2 regions of the Orrella dioscoreae genome follow, and region 2 is predicted to be linked to the other one. Evidence: predicted binding sites of a transcription regulator. Region 2 holds the regulator's gene; the other holds the start of a gene.
The links. The regulator LexA, encoded in region 2, represses DNA repair genes until DNA is damaged. The targets are predictions, from matches to a motif close to ACTGTATNNNNATACAGT.

Region 1 (7,177 bases), 640 kb from region 2:
TCAGCCTGTTGCGGAACTTGTCGACGCCGCCCTTGCGCCGCCACGCCGCCATGGAACGGCGCAGCTGATCGGCGTCGTCGGCGCTGAAGCCCGCGCCGACCATGGCGATCTGCATGACCTGTTCCTGGAAGATCGGGACGCCCAGGGTGCGCGCCAGGACTTCGCCGATTTTTTCCGTGGGGGGAATGTTGGGCTCCAGCCCGTGCTTGCGCCGCAGATAGGGATGCACCATGCCGCCCTGGATGGGGCCGGGGCGCACGATGGCGACTTCCACCACCAGGTCGTAATAGGTTCTTGGCCGCAGGCGCGGCAGCATGCTCATCTGTGCGCGCGACTCGATCTGGAAGACGCCGATGGTGTCGGCGTCGCAGATCATGTCGTAGGTGCGCCCGTCTTCATCCGGGATGTCCGGGAAGGCAAAGCCCGGCAGGCTGCGGCGCTGCGCCACCCACGCCATTGCCCGCCGCAGCACGGTCAGCATGCCCAATGCCAGCACGTCGACCTTCAGCAAGCCCACCGCATCGAGGTCGTCCTTGTCCCACTGCACCACGCTGCGGTCGGCCATGGCGGCGTTCTCGATGGGGACCAGCCTGGTCAGCGGCCCGCGCGACATGACGAAGCCGCCCGGGTGCTGCGACAGGTGGCGTGGAAATCCCATGAGTTGCTCGGCCAGCCAGGCCCAATGCTGCGCAACGGACGAGGAAGGGTCGAGGCCGGCCCGCGCGAAACGATCCATCAGGTGATCCTTGCCATCCCACCACTGGTGCTGGCGTGCGACGGCGTCCAGGATCACCTCGTCGATGCCCAGGGCGCGGCCCGTGTCGCGCAGGACGCTGCGCGGCCGATAGGAAATGACGACGGCGGTGAGCGCCGCGCGCGCGCGGCCATATTTTTCATAGACGTACTGGATCACTTCTTCGCGGCGCTGATGCTCGAAGTCCACGTCGATGTCGGGCGGCTCGCCGCGTTCGCGGCTGATGAAGCGCTCGAAGAGCAGCGTGCTTTGCGCGGGGTTGACCTCGGTGATATGCAGGCAATAGCAGACGGTGGAATTGGCGGCCGAGCCCCGGCCCTGGCACAGGATGTGCTTCGAGCGGGCAAACTGCACCAGGTCGTGCACCGTCAGGAAATAGGCTTCGTATTTCAGGTCGATGATGAGCGCGAGCTCGTGGTCGATCTGGGTTTGCACGGCAGGCGGCACGCCCTGGGGATAGCGCTGGGCGGCGCCTTCGCGCGTGGCCTTGCGCAGGTATGACGCCGCCGTGTGCCCGGCAGGCACGATCTCCTCGGGGTATTCATAACGCAGCTCGTCCAGCGAGAACGTGCAGGCCTGCGCGATGCGCAGGGTCTCGGCCAGGGCCTCGGGCGGATAGCTGGCGGCCAGGCGCTGGCGCGTGCGCAGGTGCTGTTCGGCATTGGGCGCCAGCGCATAGCCGCAGGCATGCACGGGCTGGCCCAGACGGATGGCGGCCAGCGTGTCGTGCAAGGGCTTGCGCGAACGGGTGTGCATCTCGACGCGGCCCGTGGCGGCCAGTGGCAGTCCGTGGCGGCGCGCGGCGGTTTCCACCGCGGCGCGATAGGTGTCTTCGTGCGGATGATGCAGCAGCGTCAAGGCCATGCGCGCGCGCGGCCCGAAGGTGCGCGCCGTCCATTCCGCCTGCGCCAGCAGGTCTTCCAGCGGCGTGCCGCGTTCGGGCGACAGCAGCACGATGCAGCCGGGCAGTCCGCGCAGATGGGCATGCGCGGCGGCAGGGGCATCCAGGTCGTCGGCGTGCAGCCGGTATTCCCCTTTCGGGGCGCGGCCGCGCGCCAGCGTGATGAGCTCGGACAGGTTGCCATAGCCTTCCTTGTCCTGCGCCAGCGCGACGAGCGTGCAGCCGGGATGGCCGGCACGCGGCGACAGGCGCAGCTCGCTGCCGATGAGCAGTTTCAGCGGCCTGTCCCCGGGCAGCTTCTTCGCTTCGACATGCGCGCGCACCACGCCGGCCAGCGAGCATTCGTCGGTGAGGGCCAGCGCCGCATAGCCCAGTTCCGCGGCGTACTCGACTAGGCTTTCCGGATGCGAGGCGCCGCGCAGGAAAGAGAAGTTCGAGAGGCAATGCAGTTCGGCATAGCCGGGGAGTTGACCGGACAGCAGGCCGGACAGCGGCGTGGACGTGTCGCGCATCCCCCAGGCCCCCGGTTCAGGCGAAGAGCCCGTGCAGGAACCAGCGCGGCGCAGCCTGGCCGCGCTCGCGGAAGATCCAATAGCGCGCGGCGTGCGCGTCCTCGGCCACGAAATAGTCGCGCAGCACGAAGGCGCCGTGCCACCAGCCGCTTTCGATGCGCTCGGGGCCGCGCACCAGGCGCAGCGGCGTGCCATGGACGGGCCGGTCCTGTTGCAGCGGCAGGGGCTGGGGAACGTCCAGCAGCCAGAACGGACGCTCGCCGGGCGTGGGGGCGAGCCCCTGGCGGCAGGGGGGCGAGTCCGCGCCGGCCCAGACATTCGCGTTCTCGGGGCGGTGGTCGGCGACGGCGGCCCCGTGCAGCACGCGCGCGTCGCCCAGGCGTGCGCGCAGCAGGTCCAGCAGGCGGCGGAAATCGGCGGGCGAGCCGCCTGGGTCGGGAAAGAGCTGCGCGCTGGGCGGGGCCTGCGGCGCCAGCGCCTGGGTGTCGAGCTGCACGGCCACGACCGGGCCGGCCCAGGGCAGGCGCGCATAGCGTTCCCGCAAGGGCGCAAGCAGTTGCGGCAATTGCCAGGCGGGTTCGGCCAGCGCCAGCGCCAGGCAGGTGTCGGGCTGTTCCTGCGGGCCTGCGTGACGGCGGCGTTCGTGGATCAGCGTGAGCCGCAGGCCTGTCACCGCCAGCCGGCAGGCCTGCAGCCAGCGGCACAGGCCTTCCAGCAGCCGGGCCGCCACGTGCAGCACGCCTTCGCTGTGTTCCAGCCGTTCCAGCAGGTCGTGGCGGATGTGGTAGCTGGGCGGCGGGACGAACCAGTCCGTGGCCAGCGGCGTGGGCGCATAGGCCGCGTCCAGCGCGCGCATCAGCGCGGGACTGCTGCGGCGTTGCAGCCCCGCGCGCGGCAAGGCGCGCAAGGCGCCCAGGGTATGGCAGCCGATGCCGCCCAGCCAGTCGGCCAAGGGTTCGGCCTCGGGCAGCAAGGCGCAGGGCAGGGCGTCCAGCCGGCGGGACAAGGTGGCGGGCTTGAGCGTGGCGCGCCGGGCGCGTGCCGCAGCGTGGCGGGCCAGCAGCCAGGCGCCATGCGGCGTGGGGGCCAGCGCTGCCTGCACCTGCAGGCCACAGGCGCGCACGGCCTGGCGCGTGGCGCGCAGCAGGGCGCGTGGCCCGCCGAAGAGCGTCAAACTGGCCGTGACGTCCAGCAGCAGCGTGTGGTCGGCGTATTGCACCACTTGCGGGGTGTAGGGCAGCACGGCCAGCGCGGCGGCGTCGAAGAGGGCCTGTTCGCTGGCGGCATCGCGTTCCAGCAGCGTGGCTTGCGGGGCGAGCGTGGATGCGCCGCTGCGGCGCATGCCTTCGGCCAGGCCCAGCGCGCGGGCGCCGGCGCTGCAGGCGACGATGCGCTCGCGCGACAGCAATGCCCAGGCGGCCGGCTCACTGAGCCAGCGCGTGCGGCAGGCGTCCAGCATGAGCTGGGGCAGGTGCAGGCTGATCCAGAGGGACATGGGGAAACAGGGTGTCGAGGCCAGGCAGGCGGTTGTCCAGGGGAATGTGCAGGGTGCGCGCGCAAGGCGGGCCGCGGCGCTTGAGCAGCGTGACGGCCACGCCGCCGCGCGCCGGCGCCAGCGCCACGCGCAGGGGCGCGACCGAGGCCTGCGCGGCGGTGGAGGGCGGGCGCATCAGCACGAACAGCATGTCGCTGCCTTGCGCCGCCAGGTGCAGGCGCCGCAAGGCAGGCAGCGGCACCGGGTCGTGCCAGGCCAGCAACGCGCCGCACTGGCCGTTGCGCAGCACCTGTTCGGCGGCCCACAAGGCATCGCGGTCGTGGGCGGGGTGCAGCCACAGCAGTTGCGCAGGGTCGAGCCGCCAGTGATGCCAGCAGGCCAGGTGGGGGGCGTAGGGCGGCGAGAGCAGCACGATCCGGCGATGCGCGGGCACGGCCGCCAATGCCGGGCGCAGCAGCCGGATTTCTCCTACGCCGTGGCGTTCGGGCAGCAGCTCGGTCAGGCTGCCCAGGGGCCAGCCGCCGCCGGGCAATTCCGCCGCCAGCGCCGCGTGTCCGGCGGGCAGGCACGCGCTGGCCCGCGTGGCCAGTTGCGAGCCACGCCAGAGGGCGGGATGGATGTGTTCGGGCCGGGGCATGGACAGATGAGGAACTGAAAATAAGGCTGTATGAATATACAGTATTCCGTGAACGTAAGCCGAGGCCGTACAGCAACCCTGTTGCGCACAGGGTTGTATATCGGAAAAAGCCGAACTAAGATTCGGAAAATCCAGATATACACCTACCGACACCATGGATATCGACGCCATCCACAAAGCCCTGGCCAGCCCCTTGCGGCGCCAGATCCTGACGTGGCTGAAAACCCCGGAGCAGTGTTTCGAAGCCCAGGACCACCCCTGGGACATGGGCGTGTGCGCGGGGCGCATCGACCAGCGCACGGGCTTGTCGCAGTCCACCGTGTCCGGGCACCTGGCCATCCTGCAGCGCGCAGGACTGATCACCGCCCGCAAGGTGGGGCAGTGGATTTTCTATGCACGCAACGAGGCGCTCATCCAGGAGTTCCTGGCGCAGTCCGCGCGTGATCTCTGAACTGAACCCAGAAGGATTGCAGCATGACCACGCTTTTTGATCCCCTCCAGGTCGGCGCGCTGACCCTGCCGAACCGCATCGTCCTGGCGCCGCTGACCCGTTCGCGCGCCGCCGGCCGCGTGCCCAACGCGCTCATGGCGCAGTACTACGCCCAGCGCGCCAGCGCCGGCCTCATCCTGTCCGAGGCCACCTCGGTCATCCCGCAAGGCGTGGGCTACGTCGACACCCCGGGCATCTGGTCCGCCGAGCAGGTGGAAGGCTGGAAGCGCGTGACCGAGGCCGTGCACGCCGCGGGCGGACGCATCTTCCTGCAGCTGTGGCACGTGGGCCGCATCTCGGATCCCGAGCTGCTGGACGGCAACCTCCCCGTCGCGCCCAGCGCGATCCAGCCCGACGGCCACGTCAGCCTGCTGCGTCCGAAGCGCCCCTTCGTGACCCCGCGCGCGCTGGAAACCAGCGAGATCCCCGGCATCGTGCAGGCCTATCGCACCGGCGCGGAAAACGCCAAGCTCGCGGGCTTCGACGGCGTGGAAGTGCACGGCGCCAATGGCTATCTGCTGGACCAGTTCCTGCAGAGCGGCACGAACACGCGCACCGACGCCTATGGCGGCAGCCTGGAAAACCGCGCGCGCCTGATGCTGGAAGTGACCGACGCCTGCATCGACGTGTGGGGCGCGGACCGCGTGGGCATGCACCTGGCGCCGCGTGGCGATTCGCATGACATGTCGGACAGCGATCCGCTGGCCACGTTCACCTATGTGGCGCGCGAGCTGGGCAAGCGCGGCATCGCCTTCATCTGCGCGCGTGAGTCGCTGGGCGACAAGCGCATCGGCCCACAACTGAAGCAGGCTTTCGGCGGCGTCTATATCGCCAACGAAGCCTTCACGGCCGAGACCTCGCAACAGGTGCTGGACGCGGGCGAGGCGGATGCCGTGGCTTTCGGCAAGCTCTACATCGCCAACCCGGACCTGGTCGAGCGTTTCGCGGCCGGCGCCGAACTGAACGCGCCGCGCGCCGAGACCTTCTATGCGCCCCTGGAAGGCGAAGGTCCGGATAACGGCTACACCGACTATCCGGCGCTGGCGGAGGCCGCGTCGGCGCAGTAAGTCGACGCAGTAGGTCGGCGCACAGTCAGCAAGCCAGGCCGCAAGCGCCGGCGGGCTTAACCGGGCTGGCGCGTCAGCGCCACGGCCACGCCCGCCGGCAGCCGTGTATCGGCGGGCAGCAGCCAGTCGGCTTGCGTGCCCGCCGAGCCATCGGGCCGGTATTGCAGCTCGTGCAAGGACAGGCCCACGCCGGGACGCAGCAGCAGCACGCTGGCGCAGCGCGTGCCGTAGGTCTTGCTGACGATCATCGGACTGCCCAGCAGGCGCTCGCGCGCCAGGCCCACGCCGGTGTCGGGCAATTCCGCGTCGGGTGGCGCCCGGCGGTCGGCCAGGATGCGCCACAGCGCGCGCAGGTCCGGCGCCTCGTCGGCAGGAGAGGGCGGCAAGGCGCCCTCCGCCAGCCAGGCCCGCAGGGCCTCGCGCGTGCGCACGACCTTGGGCCAGGGCGTATCCAGCAGATGATTGGACAAGCCGTGCACGCCATCGGCCAGGGCGCGCGGCGCGCCATCGCGGTTGCCCGCATACCAGGCGCCTTGCGCATCGCCCACGACCAGATTGAAGCCGTTGTAGTCCGCGCCGCGCGCATGCACGGCGTGCGCGTAATCACGCGGACTGTCCGTGCCTGACAGAAAGCCCTGCACCAGCGCGCCGCGCGAAGGGGCATCGGGCAGCACGTGGCTGGGGTCGCGGTAATTGGTCAGCAGCGCATAGCGGCCTGGCGCGGCGATGCCCAGCCAGGTGCCGCCGGCGGACAGGTCGCGGCCCGCCACCAGGCCCGGCTGCCCGGCCCAGGGGGCTGCGGGCGCGGTGGGCCGCGCATGGAACTCATCGCGGTTGGCGATCAGCACGAAAGGCAGGTCGGGCCGCGCGTTGAGCGCGAAGGCGGCAAGGCACATGGGACGGAAAAGGCACGGCGGCGGGCAAGACGGCGACGAGGCACTGTAGCAAAATGCGAAGATGATCCCGATTACCGATACGCTGTCGCTCGACCCCGACGACCTGAGCTACGGCATGATCCGTGCCCAAGGCTCGGGCGGCCAGAATGTGAACAAGGTTTCCAGCGCGGTGCACCTGCGCTACGACCTCGCCAATGCGGCGCTGCCGCAATGGTTCAAGGATGCCGTCATGGCCCTGGGCGACCACCGCGTCACGCAGGCCGGCGTCATCATCATCAAGGCCCAGTCCTTCCGCAGCCAGGAAAAGAACCGCGGCGACGCGCTCGATCGCCTGCTGGCGCTGTTGCGCACGGCCGCCACGCCCGCCGCGCCGCGGCATGCCACCCGGCCCACGCGCGCCTCGCAGCGGCGGCGGGTGCAACGCA
Region 2 (7,177 bases):
AAAACCCTCGGGCAGCTCCCACAACAAGGGGTCGCGCTGGCGATTCGCGAAAATCTCCACGAACAGTGCGTGCGGGTTGGCTGCCATCAGGTGGATGGCGACCTGGGGCTCTTCATGGTGCGCCATCTCCACATTCATGAACCGCGCCATGTCGGCCACGCGCTGCCACTCGGTGATGCCGCCGCACAGCGTCACGTCCAGGTTCAGGATGGAGACACCTCCCTTGGTAATGAGATCCCGGCAGGCCCGCCCGGTGATTTCCCCCTGACCCACGTTGATCGGTATGGACGTCTTGGTCGCCAGCAGCATCAGCCCGTCGGTCTGGTCATACCATTTGACCGGCTCCTCCATCCACCGTACGCCCAGATCAGCCTTTTCCATGGCCACGCAGAACTTCACCGCGTCCAGCGGATGCCAACCCTGGTTGGCATCCACGGTGATGACGAAATCCTTGCCCCCCGCCTTGCGAGCCGCCCGCACCCGCTCGAAATCCTCCTCCAGGGTGGCACGCCCGACCTTCATCTTGATGCCGATGCAGCCGGCCTGGCGCACGCTTTCGACTTCCTTCGCGATGGCCACCGCCGGATCGCTGCCGTCCTTGGGGTAGTAGCCACCGATGGAGATGACTGGCACCCGGTCGCGCACACCCCCCAGCAGCTTGTAGACCGGCACGTCGTACAGCTTGCCGCGCGCATCCCACATCGCGTTATCCAGGCAGCTGATGGCCTGCAGCAGGATGCCACGCGGGTGCATGTCCAACTGATGCAGGCCACGATTGCCCAGGTCCAGGTCGATGTTAAACATCGCCTCCCACAGGCGCTGGAAGTCGCGCACGTCCTGTCCCTGGAGCAGCGGCCCCAGATGATCGCGAATGACCTGGACGATCTGCGCCTGGGTGTGGAATTCATCGCCGCCGTAGGTTTCCCCCACCAAGCCGTTTTCCAGATGGACGCGGGTGATGATGGTGGGGCGGGTGGCAACCTGATAGGTGCCGCCCTTGAATACCTCCTGGAGCTGCATGTCCAGCGCAATGGCCTCGACGTGTTCGATCTTCACTGTGTCTCCTTGTTTCCGATGAGAGATGGGCGCGGTATCACTGCGGGTCGATACCGGCTTCGCGCACGACGCGCTGCCACTTTTCCTGCTCGCTGCGCATGAAGCGCCCCAGCGCGTCGGCACTGACCGACTCGGCGGGCAGTACTTCAATGCCCTGCTTCTCCAGCGATTGCACGTATTCCTTGTCGGCCAGGGCTTCGGCGTAGGCCTTTTGCAGGACGTCGATCACGTGCGCCGGCGTGTCGGCAGGCGCATATAGCCCGTACCAGGTCGAGGCGAGAAAACCGGGCACTTCCTTTTCCGCCAGCGTCGGGACGCCGGGAAACAGCGCCATCCGTGCCTGCGAGGTCAGGGCCAGCGCGCGCAGGCGCCCGCCCTGGGTCTGCGGCAGCGAGACATTGGTCTGGTCCAGCATGGCGTCGATCTGGCCGCCCATGAGGTCGGCCATGGCCGGGCCCGTGCCCTTGTAGGGCACGAAGGTGTATTGCACCTTGACCACCGACGCGAGATGTTCGGCAGCCAGGTGGGAAGACGAGCCCACGCCCGCCGTGCCGAAGGTGAGCTTGCCCGGATCCTTGCGGGCCGCCTCGAACAGGTCGGTGGCCGTGCGGTAAGGCGAATTGGCGCCCACGAGCAAGGCCATGGGCGTGTCGGGGAAACGGAACACGGGAACGAAATCCTGGTTGGGGTCGTAGCGCAGCGACTTGAAGAGAGACGGCGCGGCCGCCATGGTCCCGATATGGCCCACGAACAGGGAGTAACCGTCAGCCCTGGCGCGCGCGACCTTTGCCGCGCCGATCGTGCCGCCGGCGCCGCCCAGGTTCTCCACCACGATCGATTGCCCCAGCGCGGCGGAAACCCGTTGCGCGACGTTCCTGGAGACTGCGTCGGTGGGGCCGCCTGCCGCAAAGGGCACGAGCCAGGTAATGGCCTTGGCGGGATAGGTTTCCTGCGCGGCAGCGGTGCCGATGCCGCATGCGGCCAGCGCGGCCAGGAGCAGGCGCTGGACGGTGGTGGTGGACGATGTCATGGTGTCTCTCCCGATATTGTTATGGCCTTGCTCGAAAAGGTGACCAAGGCATGTCCGCATATCGTATCGGCCACGAAACCTTTTAGAATCCCCGAATCCGGAACTTCTCAATACACGATTCGTGGCCGATCACCAGCCCTCGCTCGTCGACCTGCACCTGTTCACCGAAGTCATCCGCCTGGGCAGCTTCGCCCGCACGGCCGACGAATGGGGCATGTCGCCCTCCTACGTCAGCAAACGCATCGGCATCCTGGAACAGGATCTGGGCGTGCGGCTGCTGCATCGCACCTCGCGGCGCCTGAGCGCCACCGCGCAGGGCGAGCAGACCTACGAATGGGCCCGGGAAATCCTGGGAAATGTGCGCCAGTTACGCGACGCGCTGGCGGACGAAGTGTCGGAGCCCCGGGGCCGCTTGCGCGTCAGCTCCAGCTTCCGGCTGGGACGCAATCACGTCGCCCCCGCCATTTCGCTGCTGGCGAAGCGCTATCCCAAACTGGAGGTATCGCTGACGGTGCTGGACCGGCCGGTGGATCTGCTGGAAGAGGGGCTGGACCTGGACATTCGTATCGGCGGCGTGCCCGAGCCGCATCTGATTGCCCACCGTATCGCGCATAGCCACCGCCTGCTGTGCGCCGCGCCGTCCTACCTGGAAGCGCGCGGCATGCCGCAACAATTGGACGAACTGTGCCGCCATAGCTGCCTGGTCTTCCGCGAGCGTGACCAGCCCTTCGGGAATTGGCGGCTGGTCGGCCCCAAGGGCCTGGAGACGGTGAAGGTGACGGGCACGCTTTCCTCGAACAACAACGACATCATTCGCCAATGGGCGCTGGATGGCCACGGCATCGTGCGGCTGGCGGATTGGGATTGCGCGCTGAGCGTGCAGAAGGGAGAACTGGTTCCCGTGCTTCCCGCGTATCGCTGGCCTGCCGATATCTGGGCAGTCACGCCGGGCAGGCTGTCGGAGTCGGCCAAGATCGGCGTGTGCGTGCGCTTTCTGCGCGAACAGCTGGCCAACGGCCCTTACGCGCTGCGGCCGGCAGGCATCCCCATGCCCGGCCAGGCAGCCTCCGACAGCGCCCTGTGAGGGCGCGACGGGCTTGGCGCCAGCCGCTCCCGGCGGCCATCGCTTGCAATCCCCCTGCGCATGCCCCACAATCGAGCCTGTATACATATACAGTACGAGAAACATGGCCGCCAAGCTCACCGCCCGTCAGCAGGAAATCCTGGATCTCATCCGCCGCACGCTCGCGCAGACGGGCTTCCCGCCCACGCGCGCCGAGATTGCCCAGGCGCTGGGCTTTCGGTCGCCGAATGCCGCGGAAGACCATCTGAAGGCCTTGGCGCGCAAGGGGGCCATCGAGCTGACCGCCGGCGCCTCGCGCGGCATCCGGCTGCTCAACCAGGCGCCCGAGCCGGTGCAGGCCCTGCTGCCCCACCCGGCCCTGGCACAGATGCTGCTGCCGCTGGTTGGGCGCGTCGCGGCAGGCAGTCCCATCCTCGCCACCGAGCACGTCGAACGCGAGGTGGGCGTGGATCCCGGACTCTTCACGCAGACGCCGGACTACCTCCTCAAGGTGCGCGGGCTCAGCATGCGGGACGCCGGCATTCTGGATGGCGACCTGCTGGCGGTGAAGCGCACCCCGGAAGCGCGCAATGGCCAGATCGTGGTGGCGCGTCTCGATGACGACGTCACCGTCAAGCGCCTGCAGCGCAGCGGCTCGCGGATTGCGCTGCTGCCGGAAAATCCCGACTTCGCCCCCATCGAGATCCAGCCCGGGCAGGATTTCGTGCTCGAAGGCATTGCGGTCGGCCTGATCCGCACGCAACCGCTGCACTAGGCAACACACGCCGCGCACGCCGCCACGGCAGCCTAGTCGCGGTGACGATAACGGTCCAGGTCACGCCGTTCCCGCTTGGTGGGACGGCCGTGGCGGTCTTCCTCAGGCTCCGGCTGCCAGCGGCGCGCCTCTTCCCGCAACAGCCTTGCGGCAATGCTCTCGGTCGTTTCGTCGTACAGCAGGCGCGCCAGCGTGGCCGAGCCGCGCTTTTCCGCCAATCCCCGCACGATCACCACCCACTGCTGCTGGGCCTGCCCGGTGATGTCGATGCGGTCATCCCGCCGAACGATGCGCGCAGGCTTGGCCCTTGCGCCATTGACCAGCACCCTGCCCGCTTCGACCGCGGCGCTGGCCAGCGACCGGGTCTTGTAGAAACGCGCCGCCCATAACCACTTGTCGATACGCACGCCGTGGCGTTCGTCCTCCTGCACCATCCCGGCTCCTCGCCTGCTCTCAAATGAAAATCCCCGCCTTCCTCGCAAGAAGAAGGCAGGGATCGAATCGCCAGCCTTGGGCCGACGCCCAGGCCGGGATCAGTGCTTGATGACGGGGTCGGCGTCGGCCGGCTTGCCGGCAGCCACCACCGACTCGGCCTTGGCGGGCTCTTCCTCGGGCAGCGGCGTGGGCAGGCGTTCCAGCGCCTTTTCCAGCACCTTGTCGATCCAGCGCACCGGCACGATCTCGAGGTGGTTCTTGACGTTGTCCGGGATCTCGGCCAAGTCCTTCACGTTTTCCTCGGGGATCAGCACCGTCTTGATGCCGCCACGGTGGGCTGCCAGCAGCTTTTCCTTCAGGCCGCCGATGGCCAGCACCTCGCCACGGAGCGTGATTTCGCCGGTCATGGCGACGTCGGCGCGCACGGGGATCCTGGACAGCGCCGAGACGATGGCCGTCGTGATGGCGATACCCGCGGACGGACCGTCCTTGGGCGTGGCGCCTTCCGGCACGTGCACGTGCATGTCGTGCTTCTCGAACACGCTGTCGGCAAAACCCAGGCGGCGGGCGCGGGCCCGCACGACGCTGCGCGCAGCCTCGACCGACTCCTTCATGACGTCGCCCAGCGAACCCGTGCGCTGGATGACGCCCTTGCCGGGCATGTCGGCGACTTCGATGGTCAGCAGATCGCCGCCCACTTCCGTCCATGCCAGACCGGTGACCTGGCCGACCTGGTTTTCCTTTTCGGCCATGCCGAAGGAATAGCGGCGCACGCCCAGGTAGTCGTTCAGGTTGTCGGCGTTGACCTTGACCTGCACGACGGGCTCGGAGGCCTTCGCGCCGTCGGCCTGCGACTGCGTGAGCAGCTGCTTGACCACCTTGCGGCAGACCTTGCCGATTTCTCGCTCGAGCGCGCGCACGCCGGCTTCCCGGGTGTAGTAACGCACGATGTCGCGGATGGCCGATTCGTCGACAGCCAGTTCCTCGGGCTTCACGCCGTTGTTCTTCATCAGCTTGGGCAGCAGATGCTCGCGGGCGATGTGCACCTTCTCGTCCTCGGTGTAACCCGACAGACGGATGACTTCCATGCGGTCCAGCAGCGCCGGCGGAATGTTCAGCGTGTTGCTCGTTGCCACGAACATCACATCCGACAGGTCGAAGTCGACCTCGATGTAGTGGTCCTGGAAGGTGTGGTTCTGTTCCGGATCCAGCACCTCGAGCAGCGCCGACGCGGGATCGCCGCGGAAGTCCATGCCCAGCTTGTCGATCTCATCGAGCAGGAACAGCGGGTTGCGCACGGCCACCTTGGACATGTTCTGCAGGATCTTGCCGGGCATCGAACCGATGTAGGTGCGGCGATGGCCACGGATCTCGGCTTCGTCGCGCACGCCGCCCAGGGCCATGCGCACGAACTTGCGGTTCGTGGCCTTGGCGATGGACTGGCCGAGCGAGGTCTTGCCCACGCCGGGCGGGCCGACCAGGCACAGGATGGGCGCCTTGACCTTGTCCACGCGCTGCTGCACCGCGAGATACTCGAGGATGCGTTCCTTGACCTTCTCGAGGCCGTAGTGGTCGTCGTCCAGCACCTTCTCGGCGTTGGAGAGCGAGTTGTTGACCTTGCTCTTCTTCTTCCAGGGAAGATTGATGAGCGTGTCGATGTAGTTGCGCACGACGGTGGCTTCAGCCGACATGGGCGACATGAGCTTCAGCTTCTTGAGCTCGCCATCGGCCTTCTTCTTGGCCTCCTTGGGCAGGTGCGCGGCCAGGATCTTCTTTTCCAGTTCCTCGATGTCGGCGCCTTCCTCGCCTTCGCCCAGTTCCTTCTGGATGGCCTTGACCTGCTCGTTCAGGTAGTAGTCGCGCTGGCTCTTCTCCATCTGCTTCTTCACGCGGCCGCGGATGCGCTTCTCCACCTGGAGAATGTCGATCTCGGTTTCCAGCTGCGTGAGGAGCGCTTCCAGGCGGTCGGACGTGCCGAACACCTCGAGCATCTTCTGCTTTTCCTCGAGCTTGAGCGGCAGGTGCGCGGCGATGGTGTCAGCCAGGCGGCCAGCCTCGTCGATGCCGGCCAGCGAGGTCAGGATCTCGGGCGGGATCTTCTTGTTGAGCTTCACGTATTGCTCGAACTGGGCGACGATGGCGCGGCGCAGGGCCTCGGTCTCGGCGCCGAGCTGGGCTTCGGGCGCGATGGGCACGACTTCGCTGGTGAAGTGCGACTCGGCGTCGTCGATGCGGGTGATGCGGGCGCGTTGCGAACCCTCGACCAGCACCTTCACGGTGCCGTCGGGCAGCTTCAGCATCTGCAGGATGCCGGCCACGCAGCCGATTTCATAGACGTCTTCAGGCGTCGGGTCATCCTTGCCAGCCGACTTCTGGGCCACCAGCATGATGCTCTTGCCCGCCTCCATGGCGGCTTCAAGGGCGCGGATGGACCTGGGACGGCCAACGAACAAAGGAATGACCATGTGCGGGAACACGACGACGTCGCGCAGCGGCAGCAGCGGAAGCTCGATCGGTTCGGAGGGCAAGGTCTGGCTGGCAGACATATGGGCTTCCTTCAAGAGTTACGGCGTTTCGGCTGCGGACGGCTGAAAGATCTTTGACAGTTCAAGGGCCGCGAGCCGCTCATAGGTCCGATATGAAGACAATAGCCGAAAAATCAATAGTGGATCGGGATCCCTTCGACGCGCGGTGCCTCGAAAAGCGCCCGCGCCCCTCGGGAGAGGCTTTCCTCGGCAGTCCGTCTGGCCATTGTCCTTGGACGAGGGCCGCAAAAAACGAGCAACCCTGCGTGGCGCAGGGTTGCTCGTGTCTTGCT

Region 1: the regulator LexA is predicted to act here: its motif matches at 4,325-4,342, upstream of imuA (translesion DNA synthesis-associated protein ImuA).

What each region holds. Positions count from the first base shown of each region.
Region 1 is NZ_LT907988.1:2,682,365-2,689,541, reverse strand. It holds gene ODI_RS12590 (error-prone DNA polymerase) at 1-2,167, opposite strand, end outside; gene ODI_RS12585 (Y-family DNA polymerase) at 2,184-3,662, opposite strand; gene imuA (translesion DNA synthesis-associated protein ImuA) at 3,592-4,299, opposite strand; gene ODI_RS12575 (ArsR/SmtB family transcription factor) at 4,454-4,750, shown strand; gene ODI_RS12570 (alkene reductase) at 4,774-5,856, shown strand; gene ODI_RS12565 (NRDE family protein) at 5,913-6,752, opposite strand; gene arfB (alternative ribosome rescue aminoacyl-tRNA hydrolase ArfB) at 6,814-7,177, shown strand, end outside.
Region 2 is NZ_LT907988.1:2,039,669-2,046,845, reverse strand. It holds gene ODI_RS09580 (mandelate racemase/muconate lactonizing enzyme family protein) at 1-1,056, opposite strand, end outside; gene ODI_RS09575 (Bug family tripartite tricarboxylate transporter substrate binding protein) at 1,094-2,086, opposite strand; gene ODI_RS09570 (LysR substrate-binding domain-containing protein) at 2,208-3,170, shown strand; gene lexA (transcriptional repressor LexA) at 3,274-3,924, shown strand; gene ODI_RS09560 (RNA-binding S4 domain-containing protein) at 3,957-4,358, opposite strand; gene lon (endopeptidase La) at 4,458-6,905, opposite strand.